Regions from separate parts of the Gordonia insulae genome, predicted to be linked through region 3. Evidence: predicted binding sites of a transcription regulator. Region 3 holds the regulator's gene; each other region holds the start of a gene.
What was found. Region 3 encodes LexA, which represses DNA repair genes until DNA is damaged. Its sites were predicted from a motif close to CGAACANNTGTTCG; they were not measured.

Region 1: D7316_RS01280 (SAV_6107 family HEPN domain-containing protein) is a predicted target of LexA. The motif match lies at 3,096-3,109, and genes of this name have one in related genera.
Region 2: D7316_RS07425 (error-prone DNA polymerase) is a predicted target of LexA. The motif match lies at 2,751-2,764, and genes of this name have one in related genera.

The regions. Positions count from the first base shown of each region.
Region 1 covers NZ_CP033972.1:250,427-256,731, forward strand. The annotation lists gene D7316_RS01265 (LppM family (lipo)protein) at 1-595, opposite strand, end outside; gene D7316_RS01270 (phytoene desaturase family protein) at 660-2,234, opposite strand; gene D7316_RS01275 (GNAT family N-acetyltransferase) at 2,355-3,008, opposite strand; gene D7316_RS01280 (SAV_6107 family HEPN domain-containing protein) at 3,261-3,734, shown strand; gene D7316_RS01285 (DUF3040 domain-containing protein) at 3,898-4,302, shown strand; gene mraZ (division/cell wall cluster transcriptional repressor MraZ) at 4,743-5,183, shown strand; gene rsmH (16S rRNA (cytosine(1402)-N(4))-methyltransferase RsmH) at 5,361-6,305, shown strand, end outside.
Region 2 covers NZ_CP033972.1:1,637,108-1,643,412, forward strand. The annotation lists gene D7316_RS07425 (error-prone DNA polymerase) at 1-2,737, opposite strand, end outside; gene D7316_RS07430 (MFS transporter) at 2,853-4,187, opposite strand; gene D7316_RS07435 (isochorismatase family cysteine hydrolase) at 4,184-4,747, opposite strand; gene D7316_RS07440 (MarR family winged helix-turn-helix transcriptional regulator) at 4,772-5,206, opposite strand; gene D7316_RS07445 (GNAT family N-acetyltransferase) at 5,268-5,792, opposite strand; gene D7316_RS07450 (SDR family oxidoreductase) at 5,889-6,305, shown strand, end outside.
Region 3 covers NZ_CP033972.1:767,711-774,015, forward strand. The annotation lists partial or broken gene D7316_RS03630 (DeoR/GlpR family DNA-binding transcription regulator) at 1-647, opposite strand, end outside; partial or broken gene D7316_RS03635 (putative PEP-binding protein) at 814-2,483, shown strand; gene lexA (transcriptional repressor LexA) at 2,576-3,346, opposite strand; gene D7316_RS03645 (LysM peptidoglycan-binding domain-containing protein) at 3,535-4,164, shown strand; gene nrdR (transcriptional regulator NrdR) at 4,267-4,755, shown strand; gene hrpA (ATP-dependent RNA helicase HrpA) at 4,771-6,305, opposite strand, start outside.

The DNA.
Region 1 (6,305 bases), 520 kb from region 3:
CGATCTGGTCGCCGTTCGTCGCGGTCACCGGTCCGGCGAAGGTGACGGTCAACCGGACCAGGTCGCGGCCGGGGGTCAGATCGCTCAGGTCGGCGCTGCCGCGGAACCGCACCACGTCGCCACTGCGCTTCGCGGTGAGGTCCATACTCATCGCCGACTCGCCGAAGGCGGCGGCGACGATGTCGCCGAGTTGGCTGAACTGGCCGGCGGTGAGGTCGGTGAAGACCGCACGTGTACCGACCCGCGGTATCTCGGGGGCGTCCTCTGCGGCGTCGCCGGGTGCGCCGCTCGCCGGCGGAGCGGCGGGATCGGCCGCCGACGGCGTCGGCGCGGGAGCACCCGCGGTGGTCGAGGCCGACTCCGGGACGGAGTCGTAGTCGCTCAGGCTGACCCGCGACGCCATCGACTCGGGGACGTCGAGTTTCGGCGCGCCGCGCGGATTGTCCGGCGACGTCGCCACGACGATGGTTCCCGAATACCGGTCGCCGACCGTCGTCGAACGCTCCAGACACCCGCTGAGCAGGGGAGTTGCGGCAAGCAGAGACAGCAGCATCAGGATGGCGGACCAGCGGGATGACGAGCGCACGATGCTCATCGTGCCAGACGACCCGCGCCGACCGTGGCCGACGCACCACGGCGTGCCCGGACGTCGTCGCGATTCACCGTCGGCGCATCGCCAGGTGCGCGGAGATGCGCCCGCTGGCGCCGGTCACACCGCCGCCGGGATGCGTGGATGCCCCGGCCAGCAGGATGCCGTCGGCGCCGGGCACCCGGTGTGCGGACAGGTCGGGGTGTGGACGCCAGAAGAACATCTGGTCGATGCTCATCTCGACGTGCATGATGTTCCCGCCGATCAGCCCCAGCTCGCGTTCGAGTTCGTCGGGTGTCTGGATGTGCATGTGCTCGATGTGGTCGCCGAATCCGGGGGCGTGCCGGTCGAGTTCGGCGACCACGGCCGCCGCCGCACCCGGTCCGGCCTGCGCCCACGTCCGGCCACCGGCCAGGCGGTACGGATGCCATTGCGCCCAGACGTTGACCAGGTGTCTTCCGGGTGGTGCCAGGGTCGGGTCGATCGCCGAGTACCCCATCGAGACGCACGCCGGCCGCTCCGGCGACTCGCCGACCGAGGCCGCGGCGCGCGCGCGACGGAGCTGGGCACGGTCGGTGACGAGCAGACCGAGCGCCGAGTGCACCCCGTGCGGGGGGAGGTCGGACGGGAGATCTCGATAGGCGGGCAGCGCGTCGGTGCCGAGTCGCACCGCCATGCCGATGCCGTCCCCGACGACGATCTGCGAGCGCCAGCGGTCGACGGTCTGGGCGGGGAGGCCGCCCGCGGCCAGCAGGTCCAGAGTCGTCAGGATGTGACATGCGGCGATCACGGTTGTCCCGCAATGTTGTTCACCGCCGGCAGTCTCCACGCGCCAGTGATCGCCGCACCGGGTGATCGCGGTGGCACCGTCGCCCAGTGCCACCTCGCCGCCGTCGCTGCCGAGACGTCGGAGCAGCGCCTCGGTGAGCGCGCCGCTGCCACCGACCGCCCGTCCCGGCGGGATGTCGTGCTGGAGCGCGGCGAAACCGATCATGGGTGCGGTGCCGGGCGCGTCCATCGGCGGGCCCGACTGCGCACCGAACCAGGCCAACGCCGCTTTCAGTGGTTCCGCGGTGAACCACCGGTCGAGCAGTGCGTCGCCCGAGGACATCAGTTCCTGGGTGAGTGAGAGCATCGCACCGGTTCGACGGCCGACCGGGCCGCGACGGGCCGTGGTGGCGGTCCCCGTCAGGCCGGTGAACGCGGTGGCGAACCGGCCGGGCGTGGCCGGCCCGTAGAACGAACGCATGACCGACCGGGCACGTGGTCGCCACACCTCGACGAACCTCCGGTAGGCGTCCGCGTCGGCGGTCCCGACGGCCCGCTCGATCGAGGTGCAGGTGGCGTCGAGGTCGGTACGGAAGATGATCGGCGCCGAGTTGTCGGTGGCGGGGCTGAACGCCCACGGATCGCAGTCGACGTAGCGCAGGCCGTGATCGGTCAGCGCGAGCTCGTCGAGCACCGGCGAGTGACGGATCATCAGATGCGCCGACGATCCGCGATCCACCCGGTAGCCGGGGAACCGTTCGATGGTCGAGACGGCGCCGCCCGCGACGTCATCACGTTCGAGCACCCGCACCGACCGCCCGTCGCGCGCGAGGTACGCCGCGGCGACGAGGCCGTTGTGGCCCGCCCCGACGACGATCGCGTCGACGGCGGGATGGCCGGGCGTCGTGGAGGGTGTCGTCGATGAGGGTGTCGTCGAAGAGGGTGTCACTGTCGGATCATCTCGTGTGCCATGTCATCGATGCTCCACCCTCCGGCGTCATCGCCGACCCGGATCGTCGGGAACCAGCGGCAGCGGACGGCCGAGGAAGGCAAACGGACGAGGATCGCCGGTGAAGGTGAAGTGCCGGAGGACGTCGACGAAGCCGAGGCGTCGATAGAGCGACCACGCTCGGTTGTTCTCGGCGGGGATCTCCGGCGTGGACAGGAGCACCGATCGCTCGGTGCGACCGGTGAGCAGCCGACCGAGCAACCACTGGCCGATGCCGCGGCCCTGGGCGCTGGGGTGGACGTGCAGCTCGGTGAGTTCGAAGTAGTCGCGGGTGATCTCGTCGACCTGCGCGGCCGGCTGCCCGGACTGGCGTAGTCCGATCCGGAGTTGCTGATTCCACCACTGGTCGCGTGCACCCCGGTAGCCGTAGGCGATGCCGACCAGCACTTCGTTGTCGGCGACCGCGAGCGGCCGGGACAGCCGTCTGCGCACCCAATCCGGGGATCGGACCTCGGCGGGAGAGACGGTTGCCACGGCACCGACGGCCCGCCACCCCGGACGACTGATGTGGTCACGCCACAGCGCCGCCCGGTGGATCTCGGTGCCGCGGGGGTAATCCATGGCGGTCACATAGATGTCGAGCGCGGGCTCGAGCCACACCGGGGCATCCTGACCGGTCAGCTCAACGAGGCGGATCGTCAACGAACGTCTGTCCTCTCGTCGAACTCTGGGCATCCGTGTCCGCGGCCGTCTTGAAGCCGGCCCGCGTGCTAGCTATATTGAATATGTCGAACGGGTGTTCGATGAATCAGCCTCCGCAAGCTGTTCTGTCCCCACCCGCCGACGCATGCGCCGGCCCGACGGCCAACGAGGGAAGCGTCAGCTGTCGGGCCGGCGTTGTACAAAGCAGTTGTACAACGCAGACACGAGCCGGCCAACCCGAGGAGGAGTGCGATGCCCCGCTCGATCCCCACCTCGCAGACCGCGATGGACATCGATCCGATCATCGTGCGTCGAAGTCGTGACCTGCTCGATCGCGCCCAGGTGTTGTTCGACAACGCCGACGGCGTCGACGATCCGGCGGAGCGCTTCCGCCAGTACTATCTGACGGCCCTGCGTGCGGCAGGGGCGGCCATCGAGATCTACGAACCGTCCACACGCCCGGCCCGTCGCCGGCATTCCCGCAGCGCATGGAACCGTCTGCCGGTGGTCGTGCCCGAGCTCGGCGAACTCGCGGAGTTCTTCGCCGTGCGTTCACGCATCCGGCTCGACATCGAATCCGGGCTGATCCGCACGCTCGAGGAGTCGGCGGTACGCGTGATGCGCGAGCGGGTGATCGATCTGCTCGACGGGGTGGAGGCGCTCGTGATCGCCTACGAGCAAGGTAAGCTGCCTCATCAGAATGTGCGGTCCGACCGCACCGCGTGACACGGCGATCCGACTCAACCTCGGGTAATGGTGGTCGCCGGATGATTCTGCTCGTATCATGGGAATTGAAGTCGTATACAGCGGCTGAACGGCGTCGACAGCGCACACGGTTCGACAGCGGTCGTGTGGTCGGGTCGGTTGAGTTTGGGAGTTAGGAGGGTCGGTGCCTCTTTCGGAGCACGAGCAGCGCATGCTCGAACAGATCGAAAGCGCTCTGTATGCCGAAGACCCGAAGTTCGCGTCGAGCGTCAAGCGCCGTCGCCTCGGGAGGTCCAGCGGCCGGCGTCGGTTGCAAGCCGTGGCCATCTTCGTCGTGGGTCTGGTTCTGCTCGTCGGTGGTCTCATCGTGGACGTCAAGGTCGGCGGGTTCCCGATCATCAGCCTCATCGGCTTCCTGATCATGTTCGGGGCCGGTCTGCTCGCGCTCATGGGCGGGAACGGACGGACGCCCGGGCCTGATCGCGGAGCCGGCCGTGGCGGCGGCAAGGAACAGCGGGCGGGCGCACCCAAGCGCAAGTTCTCCGAGCGCATGGAAGACCGTTTCAACAGGCGTTTCGAGCAGGAGTAGATCCTTCGCCGGGCACGGCCCGGGCATTGGCTTCACCAAGGCCGCACACCAACTGGTGTGCGGCCTTGGTGCGTGTCGGGACGGCTCACGGCGTCCATCCACATCCACCCCGACGGACTCGCCGGTCTCCCCACGCTGACCCACCGTGGTCCCCACTTCGCCCCACCGGGGTGCCCCACTTTGCCCCACCGTCCCAATCAAGGGCATCTCACCTGGCACTTTGATGTGTTCCAGCACCACAAGCACCACCCAGAACCTGGCGCGACGCGCCGGATCTGATCGACGTCCCCACTTGCTCTGATGCCGTTGAACTGGGAGTTTGTGATCGTGTGGGGCATGGGTGGGGTGTTGGGGGTGGAAAGTGGTGGAAAGTGGGGTACTGTGGCAGCACTGGGTGAGACGGACCGGACGTCGAACCTGGTGGGGCAGGAGGTGACGACATGTCCGTGCGATTTGTCGGCACCTACACGCCCCGACTCGATGACAAAGGGCGACTCACGTTGCCCGCCAAGTTTCGCGACGCGCTGGCAGGAGGGGTGATGGTCACACGAGGCCAGGACCGCAGCCTGTCGGTGTATCGGGCCGAGGAGTTCGACGCGATCGCGGAGCGCACGATGGCGGCATCGCGCAACGACCCCGAGGCGCGGGCCTTTCAGCGGTACTTCTTCGCGAGTACCGATGAGCAGCGGCCCGACGGACAAGGCCGGATCACCTTGTCGGGCGAACACCGGACCTACGCCGGCCTGTCCAAGGAGTGCGTTGTGATCGGCGGTTTCGATCACCTCGAGATCTGGGACGCACAGGCCTGGCGCGACTACCAGAGTCAGCACGAGGAGGACTTCTCGGCAGCGGGCTCCGCCGCATTGGACTCGCTGCTCTAGCAGACAGTCGTGCGGGGCACACAGATGAACAGGGGATCGGGTGGGTCGAGGCCTCGGCCCGGAACGACCCTGGCGTACTTCCCCAACGCCAGGTGCGTGATCGGGCCGAGACCCCGCCTCATCGGACATCCCCTCGAGCGACAGTCAGTCGAACCGCACAGTCCGAGGAGTAGGTCGGTGAACGCACGCCAGGAGGAGCCCGGAGATCATCCCGGTTCGCCCCGGCAGTCCGGTGAGTTCGGTCACCTCCCCGTGATGGCCGACCGGATGATCGACCTCATCACTCCCGCCTTCTCCCGCGGCGACAGTGCCGACACCGCCCCGGTCTTCGTCGATGCGACGCTGGGCGCCGGTGGGCACACCGAACTCATCCTGCGCGCCGATCCCGCGGTCCGCGTGCTCGGCATCGACCGCGACAGCACCGCACTCGACATCGCGCGCGAGCGTCTCGCCGGGTTCGGCGACCGCATCACCTTCCATCAGGCGCGGTTCGACGAGATCGGCGACGTGGTGACCGAAGCGGGTCTCGACCGCATCGACGCGGCGCTCTTCGACCTCGGCGTCTCGTCGATGCAACTCGACCGGCCCGATCGCGGGTTCGCCTATGCTGTCGACGCCCCGCTCGACATGCGGATGAATTCGTCCGAAACCGTCACTGCGGCAGACATTCTGAACACCTATTCACACGGCGACCTGGCCCGAATCCTGTCCGAGTACGGTGAGGAGCGCTTCGCCGGCAAGATCGCGTCGGCCGTCCTCCGTGAGCGGGAACGCGCGCCGTTCACCACCAGCGGTCGCCTGGTCGAGTTGCTCTACGCCGCAATCCCCGCAGCCACCCGTCGCACGGGTGGTCATCCGGCGAAGCGCACCTTCCAGGCGTTGCGCATCGAGGTCAACCACGAACTCGACGCGCTGCGGCGGGCGATTCCCGCAGCCCTCGGGGTCCTGGGTGTCGGCGGGCGGGTCGCGGTGATGAGCTACCAGTCCCTCGAGGACCGGATCGTCAAGCGGGAGTTCGCCTCCCGGACAACATCCACGTCGCCGCGCGGGCTGCCGGTCGAATTGCCCGGTTCGGCACCGGATTTCCGGCTGATCACCCGGGGTGCCGAGCAGGCCGACGAG
Region 2 (6,305 bases), 870 kb from region 3:
CCCCGGCGAGACCTTCGAGGTGACGGACCGTCAGCTCGGCGCGGCGGGACACATCGGTGACGTCCCGGTAGTCACCGTCGCGGTCTCGGCAGTCGACGATCCGGTCCGCGATGTCGTCGCCGACGCTCCGGACACCACCGAGTCCCAGCCGGACCTCCAGTCCGTCGTTCTCCAGGGTCGCATGTGTCAGTGACCGGTTGATGTCCGGACGATGGACCACGACGCCGTGCCGCCGCGCGTCGGCGACCAGGGACTGCGGCGAGTAGAAACCCATCGGCTGCGCCCGCAGCAACGCCGCACAGAACGCCGCCGGGTGGTGCAGCTTGAACCATGACGAATAGAACACCAGCGACGCAAAGCTCTGCGAATGACTTTCCGGGAAACCGAAATTGGCGAATGCGGCCATCTTCTCGAAGATCCGGTCGGCCATGTCGCCGGTGATCCCGTGCAGATCCGCCATGCCGGCGTAGAACCGGAGGCGTAGCTGCTCCATCCGCTCGGGTGACCGCTTGGAGCCCATCGCCCGGCGCAGCTGGTCCGCCTCGGCGGCATCGAATCCGGCGACGTCGACCGCGAGTTGCATCAGCTGTTCCTGGAACAGCGGCACCCCCAGGGTGCGATCGAGCGCCTTGCGCATCGACGGGTGTTCGACCGTCGGCTGCTCGGTTCCGTTGCGACGCCGGATGTATGGATGCACCGACCCGCCCTGGATCGGTCCCGGCCGGATGAGGGCCACCTCCACGACCAGATCGTAGAAGTTCCGCGGTTTCAGTCGCGGCAGGGTGGCCATCTGTGCCCGGGACTCCACCTGGAAGACACCGACCGAGTCGGCGCGGCAGAGCATGTCGTAGACCGCGGGTTCGGTCAGGTCCAGCCTGGCCAGGTCGACCTCGATGCCCTTGTGCTCGGCAACGAGATCGATCGCATAGTGCAGCGCCGACAGCATCCCCAGTCCGAGGAGGTCGAACTTGACGAGACCTATTGCGGCGCAGTCATCCTTGTCCCATTGCAGGACGCTGCGGTTCTCCATCCGCGCCCACTCCGTCGGACACACATCGGCGATCGGCCGATCGCAGATCACCATGCCACCGGAATGGATGCCCAGATGTCGTGGCATACCCATGATCTCGCCGGCCAGATCGGCGACGTCGCCGGGCGCCTCGTCGGGAGCCTTGCTCCAGGCATCCTGCTGACCCGTGGCGTAGCCCAGTGCCCGCGCCATGTCGCGGACCGCGGACTTGCCGCGGTAGGTGATGACATTGGCGACCTGCGCGCTGTAATCACGGCCGTATCGGCGATAGACGTATTGGATGGCCTCTTCGCGACGGTCCGATTCGATGTCCACGTCGATGTCGGGCGGCCCGTCGCGCTCGGGGGACAGGAATCGCTCGAACAGGAGTTTGTTGGCCACCGGATCCACATTCGTGATTCCCAGGGCATAGCAGACAGCGGAATTCGCGGCACTGCCGCGGCCCTGACACAGGATGTCGCTGCGCTTGCAGAAGTTCACGATGTCGGCGACCACCAGGAAGTAGCCGGGAAAGGTGAGTGAGGAGATGATGGCGAGCTCGTGTTCGATCTGCCGGTACGCCTGTGGATGCGCACCCGGGGGCCCGTACCGGCGCGACGCCCCGGCCATGGTCTGCTCCCGTAGCCAGCTGATCTCGGTATGGCCGTCCGGGACGTCGAACGGCGGCAGCTGTGGCGCGATCAGTCCCAACTCGAATGCACAGTCGGCCGCCAATCCGACGGAATTGTCGATCGCCTCGGGGTGGCCGGGTAGGAGCCGTGCCATCTCGTCGCCACTGCGCAGATGGGCACCGCCGACCCCCGGGAGCCAGCCCTCGATGGTCTCGATGTCCGTCCGCGCCCGAACCGCCGCGACCGCCGTCGCGAGCCTGCGCCGACGTGGACCGGCGAAATGCGCTCCGGTGGTCGCGACCGTCGTCAGCCCCAGATCGCGGGCAAGACCGGCGAGGATCGCGTTGCGTTCGTCGTCCTCCGGCAACGCCTGGGCGGTCAGTTCCACCACGACGTCGGCGCGACCGTATCGGTCGACCAATCCGGCCAGGGCGTGCCCGGCCGCCTCCGGACCACCACGGTCGAGAGCTCGCCGGACCGCGCCCTTACGACAACCCGTGAGAATCAGCCAGTGCCCGCCCGCGCGGTCGGGCAGGGCATCGCGGTCGTAGCGCAGCAGCCCCTTCTCCCCTGCCACCATGTGCGCATCGGCGATCGTGCGGGACAGTCGCCGATAGCCCTCACCGTCGCGTGCGAGCACCAGCAGGTGTTCTCCGGGAGGATCCGGAATCCCGGTCCGGGTGACGTCGGGCTCCAGGGAGAGCTCCGCCCCGAACACCGTCGGCATCGCGAATTCCCGAGCGGCCTCGGCAAACCGGACGAGACCGTAGAAGCCGTCGTGGTCGGTGAGTGCCAGGGCCTGCAGGTCCAGACGCTGGGCCTCCTCCACCATCTCCTCGGGCATCGACGCGCCGTCGAGGAAGCTGTAGGCACTGTGTGCGTGGAGCTCGGCGAAGGGCACCGACGACCGGCCACGTTCGACACCGTCCGCGCGGTAGGTGCCACGCTTGCGGGACCAGGCGGGACTGTCGTTGCCGTCGCCCCCGGAGTTGTCCCCGGGTCCGAATGCCTCGCCCGGCCGACCGTCGCCCCGCGCCCGACCGGAGAGCACCCGCTCCATCTCCGACCACGTCGGTGGCCCTTGATCCCATCCCACTTCCCGAGTCTATCGAACATGTGTTCGACAGACCAGAAGGGGCGTCATCCGACGCTGCGCGGAATCCGCCGATCACCGATCGTCATGCCGACCAGCACCATCCCGATCACGATGATCACCACTCCCACGAGATGCAGACCACGGTCGGTCGCCTGTGCCCGAAGGCGATACCGATCAGGCTGGAGGAGAAGATCGCGCCGAAATACGCGAATGTGCGATAGAGCCCGGACGCCACGCCGATGGATTCGGCGGGACTCTGCGTGTACAGCGTCGCCTGATTGGCGAAGCCGCTGAGGCCGTTGGCGAGCCCGAACAGCACCGACATCGCGATCAGCACCACGACCGGGCTCCCACTGCCGATGCAGAGCGCCATCGCCCCCGAGCCGGCGAAGCACAATCCGGTCAGCAGCAACGGCCAACGCACCCATCCCCGTGTCGAGTTCACCCGGGCCACGACGATGCTCACCGCCGACAGCGGGATCAGGATGAGGCCGACCTGCGATGCGCTGTATCCGGCCGCTCCTTCCATCCATTGACTGATCCCGTACATCGCCATGTACGAGCCGAGCGCCGCAAGCGCCTGCCGGAGATACGTGCGCACCAGGGGGCCGTTGCCCGCCATCATGCGAACGTCGATGAGCGGCTCACCGGTCCGCCTCTCCCACCACACAAGGGTCACCAGCAGCGCGACGACGATCGGGAGCAGCCACCACGCCGGTGAGGTCAGCCCACTCAGGAAGACGAGCGCGGTCACGACGGTGCCGGCGAAGAGCACGATCCCGACGGGATCCACCGCACGCAGTACCGCTCGCCCGCCGCGGTCGGTCACCGGCGAATCCTTCGGCACACTGCGCAACACCCACACCAGGGTGAACACGGCAACCGGGATGTTGACGAAGAACACCGCACGCCAACCGAACACCCCGGCCAGCACGCCGCCGACAGGCAGTCCGATGACCGCGATGACCTGGGCGGCGATGGAGAATCCGCCGAGCACCCGACTCGGCACGCCGATGCCCGCCGCGTCGGCCCGCTTGCGGATCAGCGACATCGCCGTCGGATACGCGGCCGAGGTGCCGACACCGATCAGCGCCCGGGACAACACGAGGAGCCCGAACACCGGTGCCAGCGCGCCGATCACGCCGGCCAGGAGCAGAATGCACAGTCCGCCGACGAAGACGCGCCGGTCGCCGAACACCCGCGCCAGCTTGCCCATCGTCGGCTGCATCACCGCACTGCACAGATAGAGCACGGAGATCAGCACGGCCGTCGAAGACGGTCCGCGGTGGAAGTCGACTCCGATGCCGACCAGGGCCGTCGCGATCATCGAGCTGTTGATCGGGTTGAGGGTGGACCCCATCATCAGCGGTCCCGTGAACCGCCATCCGAACGGGTTCGGTCCCCTCTCACCGGCGACGACGCCGACCTCGGCCGGCGCATGGGCGGTCACCGCCGGGTGGCGTCGAGGAGTTCGAGAAGCTCTGCGGTCGAACCGGTCTCGGCGATCTGGGGAAAGACGGCGGACGTACTGTGCTGATGTCGAGCACCATCGGAATCGGTCATCGCGTCGACTGGCAACGTCACGTGGAATCCGGCCTCGTGGGCGTCGCGGGCCGTGGACTCCACCCCCGCCCCGGTCGCGATACCCACCACCACGACCTGGCTGACGCCACGCTCGTGGAGATCGTCGGCGAGGCCGGTGCCGGCGAACGCACTCCGCGCGTACTTGGTGACGACGAGATCATCTGCCGTGGGCCGGAATTCGTCGATCAGCTCGGACCAGCCGGCGGACATGTCGAGTGGGCCGCCGCCACCGAGGTCGGTTCGACCCGGCGGCCGTCCCTCGACGGTCACGAAAGCGATCGGCAGATCGTGCCCGCGGAACCGATCGACCAGCTCGACGGACCGATCGATCACCTCCCGCGCCGGATGTGGGGCCAGCTCACGGCCGACGATGCCGCGCTGCAGGTCGATGACGATCAAGGCCGTCCGGGGATCGAGTGTCGTCATGCTCACGCTGAGTTCTCCTGTCTGTCACGACTCGGCAAGTCGTCTGAGTAGGTCGGTCGCCGAGGCGAGATGCGCGATCTCGCCGTCGGTCAGGACCGCGGCCATCTGTCCGGCGAGCCAATCCTCACGAGCCAGCCGCCCGGCACGGAATTCGTCACGCGCCTGCTGGGACAGGTCGAGGATCGTCTTACGTCCGTCGCGGGGATCGCGCGTTCCCGACACCAGGCCGGCCTCGAGGAGCGCACCGACGATCGCGGCCATCGACTGCGGGCGCATACCTTCTGCCCGCGCCAGTTCGTTGGCGGTGGCGGGCCCTTCGCGCTCGAGACGGCCCAGCACGTTCGTCTGCGATCGGGTGAGATCGGAGGTGTGGGACTGCTGCCGCAGGCGTCGGATCAGTTGGCCGAGGGCAACCCGGAAGTCGGTCGCGATCGCTGGGAGGTCCACATCGTCGGACATGCCCCGACTCTACCAAATAAGACAGCTAACTGAACAGTTGCCTGGCTATATTGCGGAGATGTCACACCCCGAATGCCGGCGGATAGGTGATCACGCCCGCCGGGATCGGACGCGAACGATCCAGCGCCAGGTACATCAGCGCCCCATCGGGTACGACGAAGGACGCCGAGATGCCGGCCTCCGATGTCGGCCGGAACCCGAACCGCGGGTAGTACTCCGGGTGCCCGAGCACCACCACCAGGTTCTCCGCGGCACGCCCCCGGGCGAGGCCGAGCGCGCAGGTGATCGCGGCGATACCCACCCCGCGCCGCTGCCATCCGGGGTCGACAGAGCAGGGCGCCAACGCGAGTGCCGGCGCGTCGCCCACGCGACATCGGGTGAGCAGAGCATGTCCGACGATCTCGCCGCCGGCGGCGGTGGCGACCACCGAGAGGTCCGGAATCCAGACGTCAGGTTCGCCACGGAGTGCATCGACGAGATCCGCTTCGTCCGATCGGCCGAAGGCTGCCGTCACCACGTCACGGATCGCGGCGATGTCATCGGCCCGCTCTGTCCGACACTCGACCGGCAAGATGTTGCCATTCATCAATGTAAATGTCACCCTGGGTAGAAACCGGCTTCTTACCGTCCAGTAAGAACTGTCAGCTGATCACATCACGCCAGAGGATCGGACACCACAGTCATGACGACCTACTTCATCACCGGCGGTAGCGGATTCATCGGCCACCGGGTCATCGAGCGTCTTCTCACCGTCGAACCCGACGCCCAGATCTTCGCCCTCGTGCGCGGGCGGACGCTACCGGGCTTCAGCGAATCACTGTCCGCGATGAACGCCACCGGCAAGGTGACACCGCTCGTCGGAGATCTCACCGCGCCCGGTCTGGGCGTGGACGCCTCCGCACTCCCCGACATCGACCACGTCATCCATCTCGCCGCCATCTACGACATGACCGCTGATGCCGATTCGCAACAGGCGGCCAACGTGGAGGGCACCGCGCGCGTCGCCGACTTCGCACTGACTGTCGGCGCGATGATGCATCACGTCTCCTCGATCGCGGTCGCCGGGGACCATCGCGGCACATTCACCGAGGACGACTTC
Region 3 (6,305 bases):
ATCGACCTTGGACGAATCCGCCAGCACGACAACGCGGTTGGCGACCCTGACGATGGCCGCCTTGATGGCCGCCTCCTCGGGGTCGGGGTGGACAGGCCGTGTGCCTCACTGATCCCGTTGGTGCCCACGAAGGCCGTGGAGATGCGCATCCGCTCCAGCGCGGCCACCGTCTCGGCGCCGACGGTGGCCTGGGTCAGGCCGCGCACCCGCCCGCCGAGGACGTGCAGGTCCGACGACCCGTGGCCGGCCAGGACCGCGGCGATCGGGATGCTGTGGGTGATCAGGGTGAGCTTGCGGTCGCGCGGCAGCGCGCCGGCGGCCTGGAAGGTGGTGGTCCCGGCGTCGAAGAAGACCGACCCACCGTCGGGCGGCAGGAAGCGGGTCGCGGCCCGGCCGATCGCGACCTTCTGCTCGGTGCGCGTCATCTGGCGCACGTCGATGCCCTGTTCGCCGACGACCGGTGTGGCGCCCGGGCGGACCGCGCCGCCGTGCACCCGCTGCAGATGGCCGGCACGTTCGAGGACCGCGAGGTCGCGGCGCACGGTTTCGCTGGTGACCTCGAACAGCGTCGCCAACGCGGCGACCGAGGCGCGACCGTTGGCACGCACCTGGTCGGCGATCGCCTGCTGACGTTCTTCCGCGTACACGATGTCCTCGTCTGTTGGAATGTGTGGACTTTGATGTTGCTATATCTGTGTTTACGCCTGTTTGTGTTGACAAGTCAAGGATTTCTTGTAACTTGAATCACAGAAGTGGCCGAACACCTTCGCAATCCACATTTGGCCGCCCGGTCGACGTACAGATAGGACTTCGGTGGAGCAGACACACGTACTGAACGGAACGCCGGTCGTCGGGGAAAGGCCTACGGGCCGACGGTCTGGCCGGGTGAGCGTCCCGTCTACGACCCCGACACAGCACCGCCGCTGCCCGCGGACGAGCGTGAGGCCGAGACCAAGCGTTTCGCCGACGCCGCCTCCGCGGTCGCCGGCCGACTCCGTGACCGTGCCTCACACGCCTCGGGTGCGGCGGCCGAGGTGCTGTCGGCGACGGCCGGCCTCGCCGAGGATCGCGGCTGGGTGGGCGCCGCATCGGCACTGATCGCGAAGGGCACCGCGGCACCGGCCGCGGCCGTGGCCGCGACCGAACAGTTCGCCGCCATGTTCACCAAGCTGGGCGGGCTCATGGCCGAGCGCGTGACCGACCTGAACGACGTACGCGACCGGGTCGTCGCCGAGCTGTTGGGAGTGCCGGAACCGGGCGTGCCCGAACCCGACGTGCCGTCGGTCCTGCTGGCCGACGACCTCGCACCCGCCGACACCGCGGGACTGGATCCGACCCGGATCACCGCGCTCGTCACCCGACTCGGCGGCCCGACGAGTCATACCGCGATCATCGCCCGCCAGTTGGGGATTCCGTGCATCGTCGCGGTCACCGGCCTGGCATCGGTGCCGGCAGGCACCAGCGTCCTGGTCGACGGCACGGCGGGCACGATGGAGATCGAGCCCGACGCGGCGAGTGCCGAGTCCGACGTCGAGGAGAGTCGACGCAGTGCCGCCGCCATCGCCGACTGGTCCGGTCCGGGCCGGACCGCGGACGGACACGAGGTGGCCGTGCTGGCCAACGTGGCGGACGGGACGTCGGCGCGCACGGCGACCGGATACCCCGTCGAGGGAGTGGGGCTGTTCCGGACCGAACTGGCGTTCCTCGACCGCACGGACGCACCGACGGTGGAAGAGCAGACCACGCTCTACAGCGAGGTGATCGATGCGTTCCCCGGCCAGAAGGTGGTCATCCGCACGCTCGACGCCGGGTCGGACAAGCCGCTGAAGTTCGTCACCCAGCTCAACGAGGCCAATCCCGCACTCGGTGTGCGGGGCAACCGGATCGCCCTCGACCACCCCGAGATCCGGGCGACGCAGCTGGACGCGATCGCGGCCGCGGCGGCGAAGAGTACGGCCGAACCCTGGGTCATGGCGCCGATGATCGCATCGGCCGCGGAGGCCGCCGAGTTCGCCGGTGAGGTGCGCAGCCGCGGGCTGGTCGCGGGAGTGATGATCGAGGTACCGGCCGCGGCGATCCTCGCACCCGCGATCCTCGCCGAGGTCGATTTCGTCTCCATCGGCACCAACGACCTCACGCAGTACACGATGGCCGCCGATCGGATGTCGGCCGAACTCGCGACGCTGACCGATCCGTGGCAGCCCGCGGTCCTGGCGCTGATCGCGACGGTCGCGCGGGCCGGACGCGATCTCGACAAGCCGGTCGGCGTCTGCGGCGAGGCGGCGGCCGATCCGCTGCTCGCGTGCGTCCTGATCGGACTCGGCGTCACCTCGTTGTCGGCGGCTCCGGCAGCCGCGGCCGCGGTGGGCGCGCGCCTGGGTCTCGTCAGTACCGAGCAGTGCCGCGTCGCAGCGGAGGCCGCGCTCGCCACGGCCGATCCCGCCGCAGCGCGAGCCGCGGCCGCGGCGGCGCTCGCCGGCTGAGTCACCGGCGCACGGGCGAGCGAGCAACGGTTCGGCGGCCGGGAGTCCCGGCCGCCGACAGTGCTCGTCGCGGGGTGATCAGAGCGGGGTGATCAGATGCGACGCATCACCGTGACGACCTTGCCGAGCACGGCCGCGTCGTCCCCGGGTATGGGTTCGAACAGCTCGTTGTGCGGCATCAGCCAGACGTGACCGTCTTTGCGCTTGAACGTCTTCACCGTCGCCTCCCCGTCGATCATCGCCGCGACGATGTCGCCGTTGTCGGCGACGTTCTGCTGCCGGACGACAACCCAGTCGCCGTCGCAGATGGCGGCGTCGATCATCGATTCACCGACCACCCGAAGCAGGAACAGCGAGCCCTCGCCCACCAATTCGCGTGGCAGCGGGAACACATCCTCGACGGCCTCCTCGGCCAGGATCGGGCCGCCGGCCGCGATCCGACCGAGCACCGGGACGAAGGTCGGTGTCGGCAGCTGTGGGTCGTCGGCCTGAGCCGAGGTCCCGCCGGGTGGGTTGTGGTCGCCGTCCTGGATGTTCACCGCACGCGGACGGTTGTGATCGCGCTTCAACAGGCCCTTTCGCTCCAACGTGCGGAGCTGATGTGCGACCGATGAGGTGGACGTCAGGCCGACGGCATCGCCGATCTCCCGGATGCTCGGCGGGTAGCCGCGCTCACGCACCGATTGACGGATGAACTCGAGGACACCGCGCTGACGGGGGGTCAGGGTCGACTCCGCCACCTGTGGATCGACGACGACCGGGGCATCCGCGACCGGGTCCGACGTCGGGCCCGTCACACCATCGGGCTGGCTGTCATCGATCCCGCGGGGCGCTGGACGCCGCCCGCCGGCCTTGTCGCTCATCGGTGAGTCCTCTCTGTCGGTGTCTGCGCGTCGGCTGGTGGCTGTCGCGCTGTCTGGGGAGCCTCGCTCGCAAAGTGGCTGGTCGATGCGTTCCTGTAGCGCCGACAGTAACCGACCGTTCCGACTTGTTCAAACATTTGTTCGACGCGTGTCGAGACTTTGTCGGCGACACGTGCTACAAATCGAACATGCGTTCCATCGAACATGTGATCGACACCCGTCGATCGGGAACCGAGGAGGACACGATGAGCACGTCGACTCTCACCCGCACCCGTCCGGCGACCACCGGCGTCCCGATGCGTGACGCCGGCAGCCCGACACATCGGGCCCGCGGCCGCGCGGCCTCGCCCTTCGGCACCGGGCGGACCGGCCAGGTCGGCCGTCCGGTCACGGGTGTCAGCACCCGGCCACGGCGCGGCGCCCAGGTGGAGCGCACGCGACCCGCGGATCGCCGACCCGCGGGACGGGTCGCGGCGCCCGTCGTCGCGGGCACGCGCTGCGCAGCACCCGCGGTCGACCGACGCATCTATGTGCGCCGGCGCACCACGGCCCTCGCGGTCGTGCTCGGCGGGGCCCTGGCGGTGTTGGTGTGGGCGGTGGCGATCATCGGGTCGAACTACGCGGCCTCGGTCGCGCCCACCCCGGCGGGCACCGAGATCGTCCACGTCCGACAGGGTGACTCGCTGAGCTCCATCGCGGACCGGGTCGCGCCGGACGTGCCGCGCGCGGCGGTGATCCAGCAGATCGTCGAGCGCAACGACCTCCCGTCGTCGGGTCTCCGCGTGGGTCAGGCGCTGATCGCGCCCGCCTACCGCTGATCGTCGGACGGTATCCTCGTGACACAGGGTCCAGCCGGAAACCGGCACGGCGCAGCGAGCATCCGGTGCGCCGGCGTGTCCCGAGATGTGCGTGAGGACGACATGCGCTGCCCGTTTTGCAAGAACGAAGACACCAAGGTCATCGACTCGCGTGTCGCCGACGAAGGGCAGGCGATCCGACGACGCCGTTCGTGTGCGGAGTGCGGGCGCCGGTTCTCGACCGTGGAGAGCGCGGTCCTGTCGGTGGTCAAACGCAATGGGGTGACCGAACCGTTCAGCCGCGAGAAGGTGATGCGCGGTGTCCGCCGGGCCTGCCAGGGCCGGGCGGTCGCCGAGGACGCCCTGGCACAGTTGGCGCAACAGGTGGAGGACGCGGTCCGCGCGTCGGGTTCGGCCGAGATCCCCAGCAACGAGGTCGGTCTGGCGATCCTGCGGCCGCTCCGCGATCTCGACGAGGTCGCCTATCTCCGGTTCGCCTCGGTGTACCGCTCGTTCGAATCGTTGGAGGATTTCCAGCGGGAGATCGACGACCTACAGGGAAATCTGACGCACGAGAACACGGTCGACACCGCGGGTTCGGTCTCGGACTGAGCGGCCCGGGCGGCGTCAGCGGAAGTCGTCGAGGGCGCGGATGGCACGCTTCTCCGAGATCGGGTAGGCGGTACCGAGGCGCTGGGCGAAGAGCCCGACCCGCAGTTCCTCCACCAGCCAGTGGGCACGGTCGTTGAACGCGTCACGGCGACCTGCCGGCAATTGGTCGATGCGCCGATTCCAGTGCGCGATCACCCGATCGACGGCAGCGAGTCCGTCCCGATCGCGGGTCGTCGAACCGACCAGATCGGCCAAGCGGTTCTCGGCGGCCTGAAGGTAGCGGGGTATGTGCGTGAGGTGGATTCGCGGGGTCGCGGCGACGAACCCGTCGAACACCAGATTGTCCAGCTGCTCGGCGACGTCGTCCGCGGCAACCGAACCACTGACCTCGTCGATCTCCGACCGTAGGGGTGCGAGGTGCCGGAGCACGTCGGTCGCCATCCGGAAATACTCCGGGGCGGCGTCGATCACGGCCGGCCGCAGTGAGTCCCGCAGGCGGGCGAACTGATCGGGGGTGCGGATGGTGGTCAGGTCGCGGGTCGCCGCCAGGTCGCGAATGGCGCGCCGCGTGCAGTCCGCCACCAGCTCGTCGGGACGATGATACGGATTCTGGCTCAACGCAAGTCGGCCCTCGGGATCGAGAGTACCGGTGATCTTTCTGGACAGCGTGGGGATCGCCGACTCGAGCAGGACGACGACGGACTCCGCCAAACGGCGGTCGCGCTCGGCGGCATTCGCGAACTCGGCCGGCGCGACACCGGTCGCCCGGCCGGCATCGTCGCGTACCACCTCGAGTCCCGGGTGGCGGGTGATCGTCTGTCCGGCAACAGTGGTCGTGGTGGTGTCCTCGAGTTCGCCGATCCCGTCCGCGGTCCATGACGTGAAGCTCGCCCGGCGTCGCGGCGCGTCCTCGTCGTGATCGGCGAACCGCTTCTTCAGGTCGGCGAGCGACTTGCTGCCGGCGATCGTGGCTCCCGTGCGATCGATCACCGCGAAGTTCATCGTCAGGTGCCCGGGGATGCGGTCGGGTGCGAAATCAGCGGGGGACACCGTCATCGACGTGATCGTGGAGAGTTCCCGGGCGAGACCGGTCACCAGCGGCTCGGCGCGGGGCGTCAGGCGGGACAGCGCGAGATCGGCGAAGCGCTGGGCCGGAGCCATGGACTTGCGCAGTGCCTTCGGCAGGGACTTGACGAGTTCGGTGGCGAGTTCGGAGCGTAGTCCCGGAACGGTCCAGTCGAACCCGGCGGATCGCACATGATCGAGGAGCGGCAGCGGGATCACCACGGTCACCCCGTCATCGGGCGCGCCCGGCTCGAATCGATAGCGGAGTTCCAGCCGCGTCTCGCCCTGTTGCCAGGCACCGGGGAAATCCGTGTCGGCGACCGCGACGTCCGCGGCGACGTCCTCTCGGCGCAGGTCCAGCAGATCGGGCTGCTCTCGGCGCGTCTTCTTCCACCAGGTGTCGAAATGCCGTGCCGACACCACGTCGGCGCCTACCCGTGCGTCGTAGAAGTCGAACAGTTGCTGTTCGCTGATCACCACATCTC